Regions from separate parts of the Bacillus sp. F9_6S_D1_P_5 genome, predicted to be linked through region 2. Evidence: riboswitches for the same ligand, from Rfam matches in the RefSeq annotation. Region 2 holds a riboswitch; each other region holds the start of a gene.

Region 1 (4,286 bases), on a different contig from region 2:
GATTGTGTTGGTACAAATTCTTTTACATATAACGCAAGGTAAAGATCGAGTTGCATGAAAGCTATCATAATGAATATTCCAGCAACTATATAAAGAGCGAAAATTTTATCACTAAAGATTTTCGTATAATTATTCCATTGTTCTTTAAAGATTTTCGATATTTTGTTTTTGTCCCTATTATTTTTAGAAGCTTTTGGAAACGTTTCTCTAATTATGAAATAGATTGCTATAAAATAAATAAATGTAACAATTGTACAAGTCCATAACAATTCACTTCGATAATGAAAGAAGAAAAATGAACCTAACACTGGTCCAAATACAGCACCAATATTATTTGCTGTAACAAAAGTGGCAAAGACTACCCTTCTATCCTTTTCTGGCACTATATCAGCTATCATTGCAGAACTTGCTGGACTGTATATTGCCCCGCTAATTCCAATACCGATATAGGCTAAATAATTAATCCAATGTGAATGAGATAAAGCAAAAACCGCAAACATTGCTACTTGTATGATTGTGCCTAATAGCATGACAGGTCGACGCCCTAATCGATCAGCTAAATATCCACCTAACAAATTACCTATTATGCCTACAAGAGGTATAATTGCCATTAAAATTCCGCCAATTGCTTTACCAAAAGCATCGCTATAGTATATTGCCATAAACGGAAAATACATCCAAAACAATGTATTGAACATAGTTTCGCCAATCAATCTAGTTTTTAAATTTCTGTCCCAAGATAACCATTTCAACGTAATACATCCCCTATTTTAACTTGTCAAATATTCACTATACATTCTATAAACTGTCAGTCCAAGGGAAATATAATAACATAAATTGAATTTATTTTACAAATTAATATAGAAATATAAATTTTAATTACAACACATTCTCTAGTTATTATCCTTTAATGCAATTCGAACTCACAGATCACCGTTACTATTAAACTAGACTAGACCAGATTTAAGATATCACTAAAGAAATAAATGATTCATAAATAGAAAAGAACATTGATTTTTCAATGTTCTTTTCTATTATTTCTGCATATGAATTAGATTTATATTCGAAAAAGCGCCTTACCCTTGATTCCTCTGCGCCTCTTTAAACTCCTCCTTCACCTTATCTAACAATCCTTCTTCCGTAATTAATCGATACGCCGTATTTGCTAGTGCTTTTGCTGATGTAATTAACGCTTTGTCTCCAAGTTCTGAACGTGCTGCTTCTCTAAATTCATTCGTATGTGCAATTAAATCGTCTGAACCAATTTTAATGTACGGATGAATGGTCGGTACGACTTGACTTACGTTTCCTGCGTCTGTTGAGCCGATGCCAAATCTTTCTTTCCGATTTACGTCTTCACCTTGTAATTCTAGCTCTTCGGCTACGACTTCATTAAATGTTTTTGTTACGAGTAGTTCATCGATTTCATTTTGGAATTGATGAATTTTCACTTTCGTACCTGTTGCTAATGCTGCTCCCTCTGCGATATTTCTTACTTTCTCTGTTATTTCCGCACATCTTTTTCTCGTTGCTGCGCGGATGAAGAATCTTGCTGCAGCGTAGTCAGGAATAATGTTAGGTGCTTTTCCGCCCTCAGTAATAACGCCATGAATTTTCACATCTGACGGAAGTTGTTGGCGAAGTGCGTTAATGCTGTTATACAGCTGAATGACCGCATCTAATGCGTTAATTCCTTCTTCTGGTGAAGCTGCGGCGTGAGCTGCTTTTCCGTAAAAATGAAAATCAAGTGGATCGACTGCTAGTGATGGACTCGTTGTCGCTGTTTTTCCACTCGGATGAATCATAAGTGCCGCATCAATATCTTTAAATAAACCAGCCTTTACATAACTCGCTTTTGCACTACCGTTTGGTCCTCCTTCTTCAGCTGGTGTTCCAAACACGACAACTTCTCCCCCAATTTCTTCAAGCGTTTCTGATAATGCGATTGCTGCCGCAACGCTAATTGTGCCAATTAAATTGTGACCACACGCATGACCAAGTCCTGGTAAAGCGTCATACTCAGCTAAAAATGCGATAACTGGTCCTTGTTTTCCTGAGCTTTTTCGCGCGATAAAACCTGTTTCATGTCCAGCTATATTGTGCTGCAACTGAAACCCTGCGCTCCCTAGCAATAAACTTAACGTTCTTGATGCGTAAAACTCTTGGTTACCTATCTCCGGATTCGCATGAATATCATGACTTGTTTCTATGTACTTTTCCTTATTTCTTTCAATACTCTCTTCGATTGTTTTTCTTTGTGACGTTACTCCAGTAGCTCCCATTTTTCTTCCCCCTTATATTTTCACGTAAAAAAGCCTCTTTCTAAAAGATAGAAAGAGGCTTCTGCATATACAGTCAAAATGAGCTTCTTTCTTATCTTTCAAGTTACCTTGCTGGAATTGGCACAGTATTCATAATGAATCCGCTGCCGAGGTGTCATAGGGCCAGTCCCTCAACCTCTCGCGATAAGAATTTTCATAAAATTATATTAAATTACATTCATTCTAAGTTCATTCTGATTAAAAGTCAAGGAATTCCTATCCGAATTTACCGGATATCTAAAAACCCTTTTAATACACCAATTGTTTCTGGTGCTTGCAGTCTTGCACATACGTACGGAAATTCCGTACTACCTTCAAACATCATTTGGGATGTGAGTGGCGCGCCTGCCCAGAAGATTTCATCATCAATTACGATAAATGGGAATGCTTTGTTTTGTCTTTGTAACTTTACATTTTTTAATGGAACTGGTCCATCACTATACACTGTTATTTGCGCATTTGTACGCATTAATGCTTGCCATACTCGCTTATCCACTTGTTTTGTACTTGGAAGTGAAATAATAATTTTTCGTTTTGCGGCTAAAATATCTTTCAATAACCCTTTCGGCTCTTCAAGATTCATTTCCATAAACCAACGTAATCGTTTCGAAATTTTTCGCTCCCACAATTGTCTTGATGTCGTGCGATCATACACATCTCCGTGACGTTCTATATGAGCTGTTAATTGCGATAACGCTTGTTTTCTCGAAAGATTTTTACGCATATAATGACAATCTGATAGTTGAATGAACTTCCCTCTCGCCCTTGTCACTGCTACATTGACGAGGCGATGATTTTTATGGTCAAAGAATAATACACCAGGTCGTTCTTGCGGATAACTATCCACTGTATCAAATATCATCATATCTCTTTCAGACCCTTGAAACTTATGAACTGTTGCTGCTAAAACTGGTATATTTTGATATTTCGTTCTCTGCAATATTTCCCTGATACACGTTGATAAGAAACGGGATTGTGCTCTGTAAGGTGTAACAACACCGATCGATTGAACACCGTCTAACAATCCAATTAACATCATTTGCATCGCTACTAAACCAGACATAATGTTAAAACGAGAACCAGATGCAGCGTCTTTTAACGAAAAAGCGCCCATTAATCCCGTATCAAATAAAACACTCGCCTCATTTGCGAACGGTTGTAGTTGCGCAAGTTCTTTTCGCTCTGAAACAGACGGATGATCATATACTCTATTTTTATAAATAAATGAGTTTGTAAACTTCGAAATATCTGCATGCATACGCCTTTGCTCCTGCAACATGAAGAGGTTTGGATGTGCTTCTGATTTATTGACAGACTCAACAATTCCAGCATGATAAAACATATCTTCCCCAAGCCATTTTCGAACGAGTTCATGGTTCGCCATCGCAATTGGAGGTAACTGTAAAAAGTCCCCACAAACGACGATGCGTTTTCCAAGTGAAGCAGCTAATGCAATTTGCGGAACATATGCCATACTCACTTCATCTACGACAACTAAATCAAATGTACGCTCATAAATAAGTGAATCAATGGCACATTTCGATAAAGTTGCGCCGATTACTTTCGCATTTTCAATGTATTCTTTTTCTACTTCTTTAATTTTCGCTTTTTGCTTTCGAAGGTCACTTTCAATCTCTTGTATACGCTTCTTATCAGCAGAAGTCGCTTTATACGATAAAATCTTTTCGCGAAGATCTTGTCGTGTTTCTTCTAAATAGAGTCTTTCTTCTCCCCAAGATCCGTTCGTCGTTTCAACTAACTTCGACGCAAGTAACGTTTCATGATTTCGTATATGATCATGCTGGCTATAACCGTAACGAACAATTTCGCCAGGTGTCCATTTCTTTTTCTTCTCAATTTGCTTCGTTACTTCACTCATTAATACGTCCACTGCCGCATTACTATGAGCTAATACAAGTACCGATTTTCCTTTTTGATAATGAGCCGAAATAATACGTGATAAAT
Region 2 (4,286 bases):
TAAGTAATAATTTTTTCATTTGAAGCATCCTCCCGTTTTTTATTATCGTTTATCTATTCGAGTCGTTAAACTATCACCAATCCACTGAATGAAAAATACAACTAGTAATACACAAATTGTCGCGACGATTGTTACATCGTTATTTCCTCGTTGGAATCCTTCTAAATAAGCAAGTGTTCCAAGGCCACCAGCACCAACAACTCCCGCCATCGCTGTATAGCCTACTAAAGCAATTGTCGTAACCGTAATACCAGATACTAACGCTGGTAATGATTCTGGAATTAACACTTTCAAAATAATTGTGCTTGTTTTTGCTCCCATCGCTTTTGAAGCTTCGATTACACCTTTATCAATTTCACGAAGTGCAATTTCAACCATTCTTGCGTAAAATGGTGCCGCTCCAATAATTAGAGCTGGCAACGCTGCACTTGCTCCAAGAATTGTTCCAAGCAAGATCTTTGTGAATGGGATTAATAAAATAATTAAAATGATGAACGGTATCGAACGGAAAATGTTTACGAACGCTCCAATCGCTGTATTAACCGTTTTGTTTTCCCATAAATTATCTTTCGCCGTCATGAAAAGTAACAATCCTAAAATTAGTCCTAAAACAAATGTGGCAAGAGCTGCGATTGCCGTCATATATAACGTTTCACCAGTTGCTTCTAACATTTGATTCCAATCAACATTTGTGAGTAACTTATCCATGTGCAATCACCTCCAGCTCTACTTGATCTTGATGTATTCCCTCTATTGCTTGCTGAATCGCTGTTTCCTCACCATTTAAATGAACAACTAAACTACCGTAAGAACCGTTATTCGTTTGTGCGATATTCCCTTGCAAAATGCTAACTTCTATATCACTGCGTTGCATCAACCTTTGAAGTACTGGTCTTTCTACAGCCTCACCGATAAACTGCAAACGAACTACTTTACCATCTGGATATTTTTCAATTAAACTTTCAATCGTTTCATTTGTATCTTCAGAATCCGTTAACTGCTGTACAAATCGTTTCGTAATGTCTTTCTGCGGATTACGGAATACATCAAGTACTGGACCCGTTTCTACAATCTTTCCTTTCTCCATTACCGCTACTCGATTACAAATCTTTCGAATCACATGCATCTCATGTGTAATAAGTACAATTGTTAAACCGAGACGCTTATTAATATCTAATAATAAATCTAAAATTTGATCTGTCGTTTCTGGATCAAGAGCTGATGTTGCTTCATCACATAAAAGCACTTGTGGATTGTTAGCTAATGCTCTTGCAATACCGACGCGTTGCTTTTGTCCTCCGCTCAGCTGAGATGGATACGCGTCTCCTCTTCCCTCTAATCCAACAAGATGAATTAACTTATCCACACGTTTTCTTCTCTTCGCCTTATCAACACCTGCAATCTCAAGTGGGAACTCGATATTTTCGCGTACAGTTCGTGACCAAAGTAAGTTGAAGTGTTGAAAAATCATTCCGATTTCTTGCCTTGCCTTACGAAGTTCACTTCCTGTAATTGCTGAAATCACGCGATTTGCAATTGTAATTTGGCCAGAAGTTGGTTTCTCTAATTGATTGAACAATCTGATTAAAGAACTTTTCCCAGCGCCACTATATCCGATAACACCAAAGATTTCACCTTTGTCTATTTTTAAATTGGCGTTATCTACAGCAGTGACATCACCGCTTTTTGCTTTATATATTTTCTTTACATTCTCTAATAGAATCATGGTGTATCACCCCTTTTTTGTTTAAAAAGCGTAAGCGGCTCGTTTAGAACAAGAGGACGCCCGAATCCCTGACGTAGAGGCGCTTTTTGCCTCATAGGAAGGGATGAAACGACCGACTGTTCTAGCCGCTTAAGCTAGATTTTTGGATCGACTCCGCAATTTTTTATGTTTAATGCGTGTAGTCCACCGTTATCACTACTTTTATTATTTGAATGTCCTCCACATTCAAACAATAAAAAAACCTTTCTGCTTTAGAGAAGCAGAAAGGTTTATGTGCGTATATAACAACATTATCCCTCTCTCTCATCTCTCAAAGCATTTGCTTTGCAGGAATTGGCACCATTTCAACATAAGTTGACGGTTGCCGGGCTTCACAGGGCACAGTCCCTCCACCTCTCTTGATAAGAGAAATCAGATTACATTTTCGTCTGATTTGTAATTTATGAAATTGTCTATATTTTATGAATTGAATTGTATCAACATACACACACCATGTCAACAGAAATTTTAGCAAAAAATGAAACTTCAGAATTTTAAGCACCTACTGACATCGGTTTACATATGTGAAACATCGATTCAACTAATAGCATCGTTCGATAAGTTCCCGAATATTGTACACGTCCATCGTTCATTAACATTTGCAACCTTACATTGCCGTTCACCAATTGTTTTACATCTTCTTCATCTACACAAACGATTTGCTCCGTTCCTCTTTCTTCATGTAGCAACTCTATATAATCTCTTGAAATTTGTAACGAACAACTCTCATCTCCAAAGCGGAAATTAACAGTTTTTTCTCCTTGTCTTAAAAGCGGCTCTAAATGATATTGACCATTAGCGTAATTTACAAATGATTGCAGCAAAGAATATAATTTCACCCTAAATCACATCCTTCATATCACTTTCTATTACACATACCATTCCCTCTCACTAAAGAGCAATCCTGTTATTTTCGCTCGACAAATACTGTAACCACCCTGCATCTCGACATATTTCCCGAGAAATATGTCGAGGCGGCAAAAACTTTGCCGCCTACTTTAATTCCGTATATAAATATTCAACCGAATGAAATGCATATATCTTCTTCATGAGTGTCCCATTTTCAAAAACAAGTAAACACGGTACACTTTCGATTCCATACTCTTTCGCTAAATGCGGAGCATAATTTAAATCTAACATTCCAATTTTCAAATCTTCAATTGTCATCTCAACGACAGTTAACATCTTTTTTGCTAATTGGCATGTTCCACACATTGGAGTATATACATATAACACTGTTTTTTCTTCGTTCTCTATTAGGGCTGTTGCTTCGGCTCCTGTCCAGTCAATCACTTCTATCATTCCTTACCGTAAATATTCTGTATAAACGTCAATGTCAGCTCCCCATAATACATTTGCTAAGTGTGAAGATGGCGCAGTTGCCACTTCTCGGTACGAGCGATCAATATAAATATGCTCTGCTTGCGGAAATTCTTTTCGAAATTGTTTCCTTAACTTTTCTCCAGCATCATCAGCATCCACTAGCACATACACTTCCTTATCAAAAAACTGATCAACGAGCTCATCCATTTTCGACAAACCAATTGTACCATTTGTACAAACAATTTCCACCGGTTCACGAATAATAGATTCAATCTTTCTTCTATCTGATGTACCTTCTACAATAATGACTTTTTCCACATAAATCATATGTCATCACCCGATCACCATATACTATACAACCTTTAACTTAGTATATAGTATATTCGTTATTTTCATGTTGTTTCCTGTTTATTTTTGCAAAAGAAAAGCGGAGGCGGCTCGTTCAGAACAGGAGGGCACCCGAACCCCTGAACTAGAGGCGCCTTTTGCCTCAAGTGAAGGAGTGAAATGACCGACTGTTCTAGCCGCTGGAGCTAGATCATAAAAACTTAAACAAAAAAGTTTTCCCAAAAAACGTTCTCCTACACGATAATTAGTATATGATTCCACGTTCATTATTTTTCACAAAATAAAAAAGGACAGCACAAAGGCTGTCCTTTAGTCGACTATAATTAGTCTTGGTTTGTCATTTCTGCATATTTTTCTGCAGTTAATAACTTCTCAACTTGGCTTGCATCAGAAAGTTCAACTTTAACCATCCATGCACCCTCGTATGGAGATTCGTTAACAAGTTCTGGTTGGTCACTTAATTCTTCGTTTACTGCTACAACTTTACCACTTACAGGTGCGTATAACTCAGAAACCGTTTTAACAGATTCTACGCTTCCGAATGGCTCGTCAGCTTCGATTGTTGCACCTACTTCAGGAAGTTCAACGAATACGATATCGCCTAGCTCACCTTGTGCAAAGTGAGTAATACCGATAACAACTTCATTACCTTCAGTTTTTACCCATTCGTGTTCTTCAGAGTAACGTAAATTATTTGGAATGCTCATGACTGTACCTCCAGTGAATGTATTAATTATGTAAAAATACCTTATTGGTACTTTTTCCACACACTTTCAAACTGCTCTTCGTTAAAACCAAGTGTTACATTCGTTCCATCTGTTACAATTGGACGTTTAATCAACATGCCATC
Region 3 (4,286 bases), on a different contig from region 2:
ATCGTAAGAACGGATTATTTTCATCCATTTTATGCATCGCAGTATTCATACGGCGATTCGCATGTGCCATATTTTCACGTGCCATTAATTCCATACGCTTTGCGTGCATTTCTTTTAATTTATTTTTCATTTCAGAAAGACGACGCTCTAACTCATCAATTTGCTCTACAACACCTGCATACATTTCTTCTAATCGAGTGACTTGCCCTTCATAATAAGCTACTTCCTCTAATGCACGTTCGTGTAACTGTAATTCGCCTGCTTCTTGAGCGATAATAGCCTGTTTTGATCTTTTATTCACGAAATAACGTGCTTGCTCAAGCTCACGAGCGAAATTAGATTTTAATGTTTTATGACGCTGAATTAATTTCTCAATTTTTGTTATTTCACGCTCACTATCGCGTAAATATTGGTTTAACATAGCGATTGGATTTTTTCTTTCTTTCTCATCTAACACATTATGAAAATCTGCTAAAATTGCATCGCGTACACGTCCGAATAAAGATTGTTTCATTATAATCTTCCTCTCTTCTACTTTATAAATTTGATTTATTTTATATTAGTTTTTCATTAACTTGTTCCACTCATCTTCAAAGTTGCTATATGGTTTAGAACTTTCTGGAGCAGAATCAACAACTACATCTTTTTCTTTTTTCCACTCACGGTATCCGTAGTATAGAACTACTAATGCTGCAATACCGATTAATGCTGGGGAATGAGAAAGGGCGATGGACAAGCCGATTAAACCAACAATACCCCAAGCTAACTTTCCAAAAAATGATTGTGCTCGCACAAATGATTTATAGCTCCAGTACACAACTCCTGCTCCAATTGCGAATCCTATAATACCAGCAAGACTGCCAAGAGCAATTAAAGCTAAAATACCAGCCGCGATAAACGCTAGAAATTGTTTCATCTTGTGCTTGCCTCCCTTCGATTTGATACTCTTATCTTAACTATTTTTTCTTTTTTCCATAACGAGCTTAAGAACCGTTTTCGACTCAGACTTAAGACTGAGTTGCATTCAGCCTTTTGTAAAAACATGCGGTAGCATCGTATCATTCACTCTTTTAGCGCATATAAAAAGCCGTACAGAGGACATTCTCTGTACGGCTTTCGTTTCATTTCATAAACTTCATTTTTCATTATGCTGTTTTATGATACTCTTTCTTTCCCGCTACTTTAGAAAACCTCGGGAAACCAATTAATATAGAAATGATTCCACATACTCCAACTAAGATCGGATAAAACGCATATGGTAACAGTTCAATTGGAGATAACGCCGCAAATCCTGCTGCTGTTAACATTTGCGCGCCGTATGGTATTAATCCTTGCACACAGCATGAGAAAAGATCTAATACACTCGCTGATTTACGGGGATCAATTTCATATTGATCTGCAATATTTTTCGCAAGCGGACCTGTAAAGATAATAGAAATCGTATTATTCGCTGTACACATATTCGTCATACCTACTAAACCAGCGATACCAAACTCTGCTCCTTTTTTTGAACGAATGTTACGTGTTAAAATATTCATTAAATATTGAATGCCACCATTATATTGAATTAGTTCGACCATACCGCCAATTAAAATAGCAAGTAATACTAACTCCATCATACCGCCCATTCCAGTCGTTACACTTTTAAAGAAACTCTCTAACGTATAACTTCCATCTAAAAGACCGATAACGCCGGATAGTACAGTTCCACCAGTTAATACAATAAGTACATTCCAGCCAAGTAATGCTGTAATCAGTACTCCTGCATACGGTAAAATCTTTATCCAGTCAAAGCTATGTGCTTTAATTTGCGTGTCGCTTCCTAAAGTAATGATTACTAATAGTACAATTGTAATAATCGCTGCTGGTAGTACAATTAAAAAGTTCGTTTTAAACTTATCTTTCATTTCTGTTCCTTGTGAACGTACAGCTGCGATTGTTGTATCTGAAATAAATGATAAATTATCACCAAACATCGCCCCGCCAACAACAGTAGCCATCGTAAGTGCAATGGAGATATCAGTTTGCCCACTAATACCTACAGCAATTGGTGCTAATGCAGCAATTGTTCCCATTGAAGTTCCCATCGCCAATGAAATAAATGCCCCTATAACAAAAATTCCAGCTACGATAAATCCTTGCGGTAAAATGGATAACGCTAAGTTAACTGTAGAATCAACGCCGCCCATCCCTTTTGCTGTTTCAGAAAATGCTCCTGCCAGGACAAAAATTAGAACCATAATCATAATATCTGGGTTCCCTGCACCTTTAGCAAATCGTTCTACTTTTACATTAAAGCTTTCTTTACGGTTCATTGCTAAAGCAACCCCTACAGCAATTGAAATTGCTACAAGTATCGGCAATTTATAGAAATCACCTGTAATAATTCCAGAACCAATAAATAGCGCCAAAAATATCCCAAGTGGTAATAAAGCCAAACCATTTCCTCTCGTTTCTTTCAAAGTACCATCTCTCCCTAGTTTCAACCTTTTTCTAATGAATAACAAAAGACCTCTTCCAATGAGAAGAGGTCTTATACATCTATAAGAAACGCTCTTCTCATCTTTCAAGCACATGCTTGCTGGATTTGGCACAGCACTCTGAAATCGAGTCCGCTGCCGAGGCATCGTAGGGCCAGTCCCTCCGCCTCTCTTTATAAGAAGGTTTCATATTTATTTTTTAATAATAATTTCTTCCCTAACTTTACTCGCTTACAAAACAAAAGTCAATTATTTTTTGTATAGATTTTTTTGGTAATTATGCAAAAATTTGAATACAACAATCATTTTAACTTTTTGATTTCTTCTTCCAATATTGAAATCCAATAAAATTCACTATTTTTTATTGCATCTATTATCCATTTCGTAGTGTACCAAGCTAACTCATACTCTTCTTTTGTAACATCGCCACTTTTATAAGCATCCTCTAGCTCATCTTCATCTAGCACATACATCTTACCATTCGGTAATAACACTACATCTAAATATAAATCATCAAAATACGGTAAACCACGCTCGTCTATTTCATATTCTTTCGCCACATCGATATAATATTGCACTAATTCTTTTTGATCATCTAACATAGCGGTAATCGCAAAGTTTTTCCCGTCTATGAAATATTGAATCCACGTATACTGATTGCCAGCAATACATAGCTCTTTACCGTCATATTCTTTACAACTCGGTTCTCTCACCTTTTTTATTTCCAGTATTCCTAGCATTCCCTCTTCTATTTGCTTAACCGTATAATTCTTCTCTAGTAGTCGCTTCCACGAAGAACCGTCACCATATTTACGTTTCATTACGTCTGCTCCCCTTCTATATAGAAAAGCCCCCACATATTATGTGAGAGCTTGTTCAAATTATAATTAAGCTGCTTGCTTATTAGAAATTTCTTTCAAGTAGGCTTGTCCTTTTTCAGCGTCATACTGACCTTCCCACTTAGACATAACTACAGCTGCTAAAGAGTTACCTACAACGTTAACTGCTGTACGAGCCATATCTAAAATACGGTCAATACCAGCGATGAATGCTAAACCTTCAGGTGGAATACCTACTGTACCAAGTGTCGCTAATAATACAACGAATGATACGCCCGGTACGCCTGCGATACCTTTTGATGTTACCATCAATACAAGTAATAATGTAATTTGTTGTGTAATAGATAAATCAATACCGTACATTTGTGCTAAGAAAATAGCCGCAATTGCTTGATATAAAGTTGATCCATCTAAGTTAAATGAATAACCTGTCGGAATAACGAAAGATGTAATTGCTTTCGGACAACCAAACTTCTCCATTTTCTCCATGATTTTCGGTAAAACTGTTTCTGAACTAGCTGTAGAATATGCTAAGATCAGCTCGTCTTTTAGAATCTTAAAGAATTGGAAAATGTTAATTCCAAATATTTTCGCTGTAATCCCTAATACGACTACAACGAAGAAAATCATTGCTCCGTATACTACAATTAATAATTTCCCTAATGGAATTAATGAAGCGAGACCAAATGTAGAAACTGTAACTCCAATTAGCGCAAACACACCAAATGGTGCAAATTTCATAACTTGATTTGTTACGTAAAACATTGCATCAGCTACACCTTGGAAAAATTGAAGAACCGGTCTTCCTCTTTCACCAATTGCTGCTACACCTAAACCAAATAATACAGAGAAGAAGATAATAGCAAGCATATCTCCGTCAGCTAATGACTTCATAATGTTCGTTGGAACAATATTTACAAATGTATCTGCAAATGAATGACTTTGTACTTGCTCTGTCGTATGTGTA

What was found. A riboswitch is a leader RNA that binds a small molecule or an ion and turns the genes downstream of it on or off. The one in region 2 is predicted to bind S-adenosylmethionine.
Region 1: it holds a riboswitch for S-adenosylmethionine, as region 2 does, so the genes downstream of both, ACUXEY_RS02640 (M20 family metallopeptidase) here and ACUXEY_RS20875 (methionine ABC transporter ATP-binding protein) in region 2, are expected to answer to the same signal.
Region 3: it holds a riboswitch for S-adenosylmethionine, as region 2 does, so the genes downstream of both, ACUXEY_RS24190 (Na+/H+ antiporter NhaC family protein) here and ACUXEY_RS20875 (methionine ABC transporter ATP-binding protein) in region 2, are expected to answer to the same signal.

The regions. Positions count from the first base shown of each region.
Region 1 is NZ_JBTREW010000001.1:533,064-537,349, reverse strand. It holds gene ACUXEY_RS02645 (MDR family MFS transporter) at 1-752, opposite strand, end outside; gene ACUXEY_RS02640 (M20 family metallopeptidase) at 1,077-2,282, opposite strand; SAM riboswitch class I at 2,371-2,472, opposite strand; gene ACUXEY_RS02635 (AAA domain-containing protein) at 2,548-4,286, opposite strand, start outside.
Region 2 is NZ_JBTREW010000019.1:22,614-26,899, reverse strand. It holds gene metQ (methionine ABC transporter substrate-binding lipoprotein MetQ) at 1-19, opposite strand, end outside; gene ACUXEY_RS20880 (methionine ABC transporter permease) at 43-708, opposite strand; gene ACUXEY_RS20875 (methionine ABC transporter ATP-binding protein) at 701-1,726, opposite strand; SAM riboswitch class I at 2,027-2,134, opposite strand; gene ACUXEY_RS20870 (hypothetical protein) at 2,260-2,604, opposite strand; gene ACUXEY_RS20865 (thioredoxin family protein) at 2,759-3,067, opposite strand; gene ACUXEY_RS20860 (toprim domain-containing protein) at 3,071-3,415, opposite strand; gene gcvH (glycine cleavage system protein GcvH) at 3,760-4,143, opposite strand; gene ACUXEY_RS20850 (arsenate reductase family protein) at 4,185-4,286, opposite strand, start outside.
Region 3 is NZ_JBTREW010000026.1:16,685-20,970, reverse strand. It holds gene ACUXEY_RS24200 (PspA/IM30 family protein) at 1-514, opposite strand, end outside; gene ACUXEY_RS24195 (lmo0954 family membrane protein) at 560-916, opposite strand; gene ACUXEY_RS24190 (Na+/H+ antiporter NhaC family protein) at 1,146-2,462, opposite strand; SAM riboswitch class I at 2,557-2,662, opposite strand; gene ACUXEY_RS24185 (ribonuclease FAU-1 family protein) at 2,783-3,301, opposite strand; gene gltP (glutamate/aspartate:proton symporter GltP) at 3,368-4,286, opposite strand, start outside.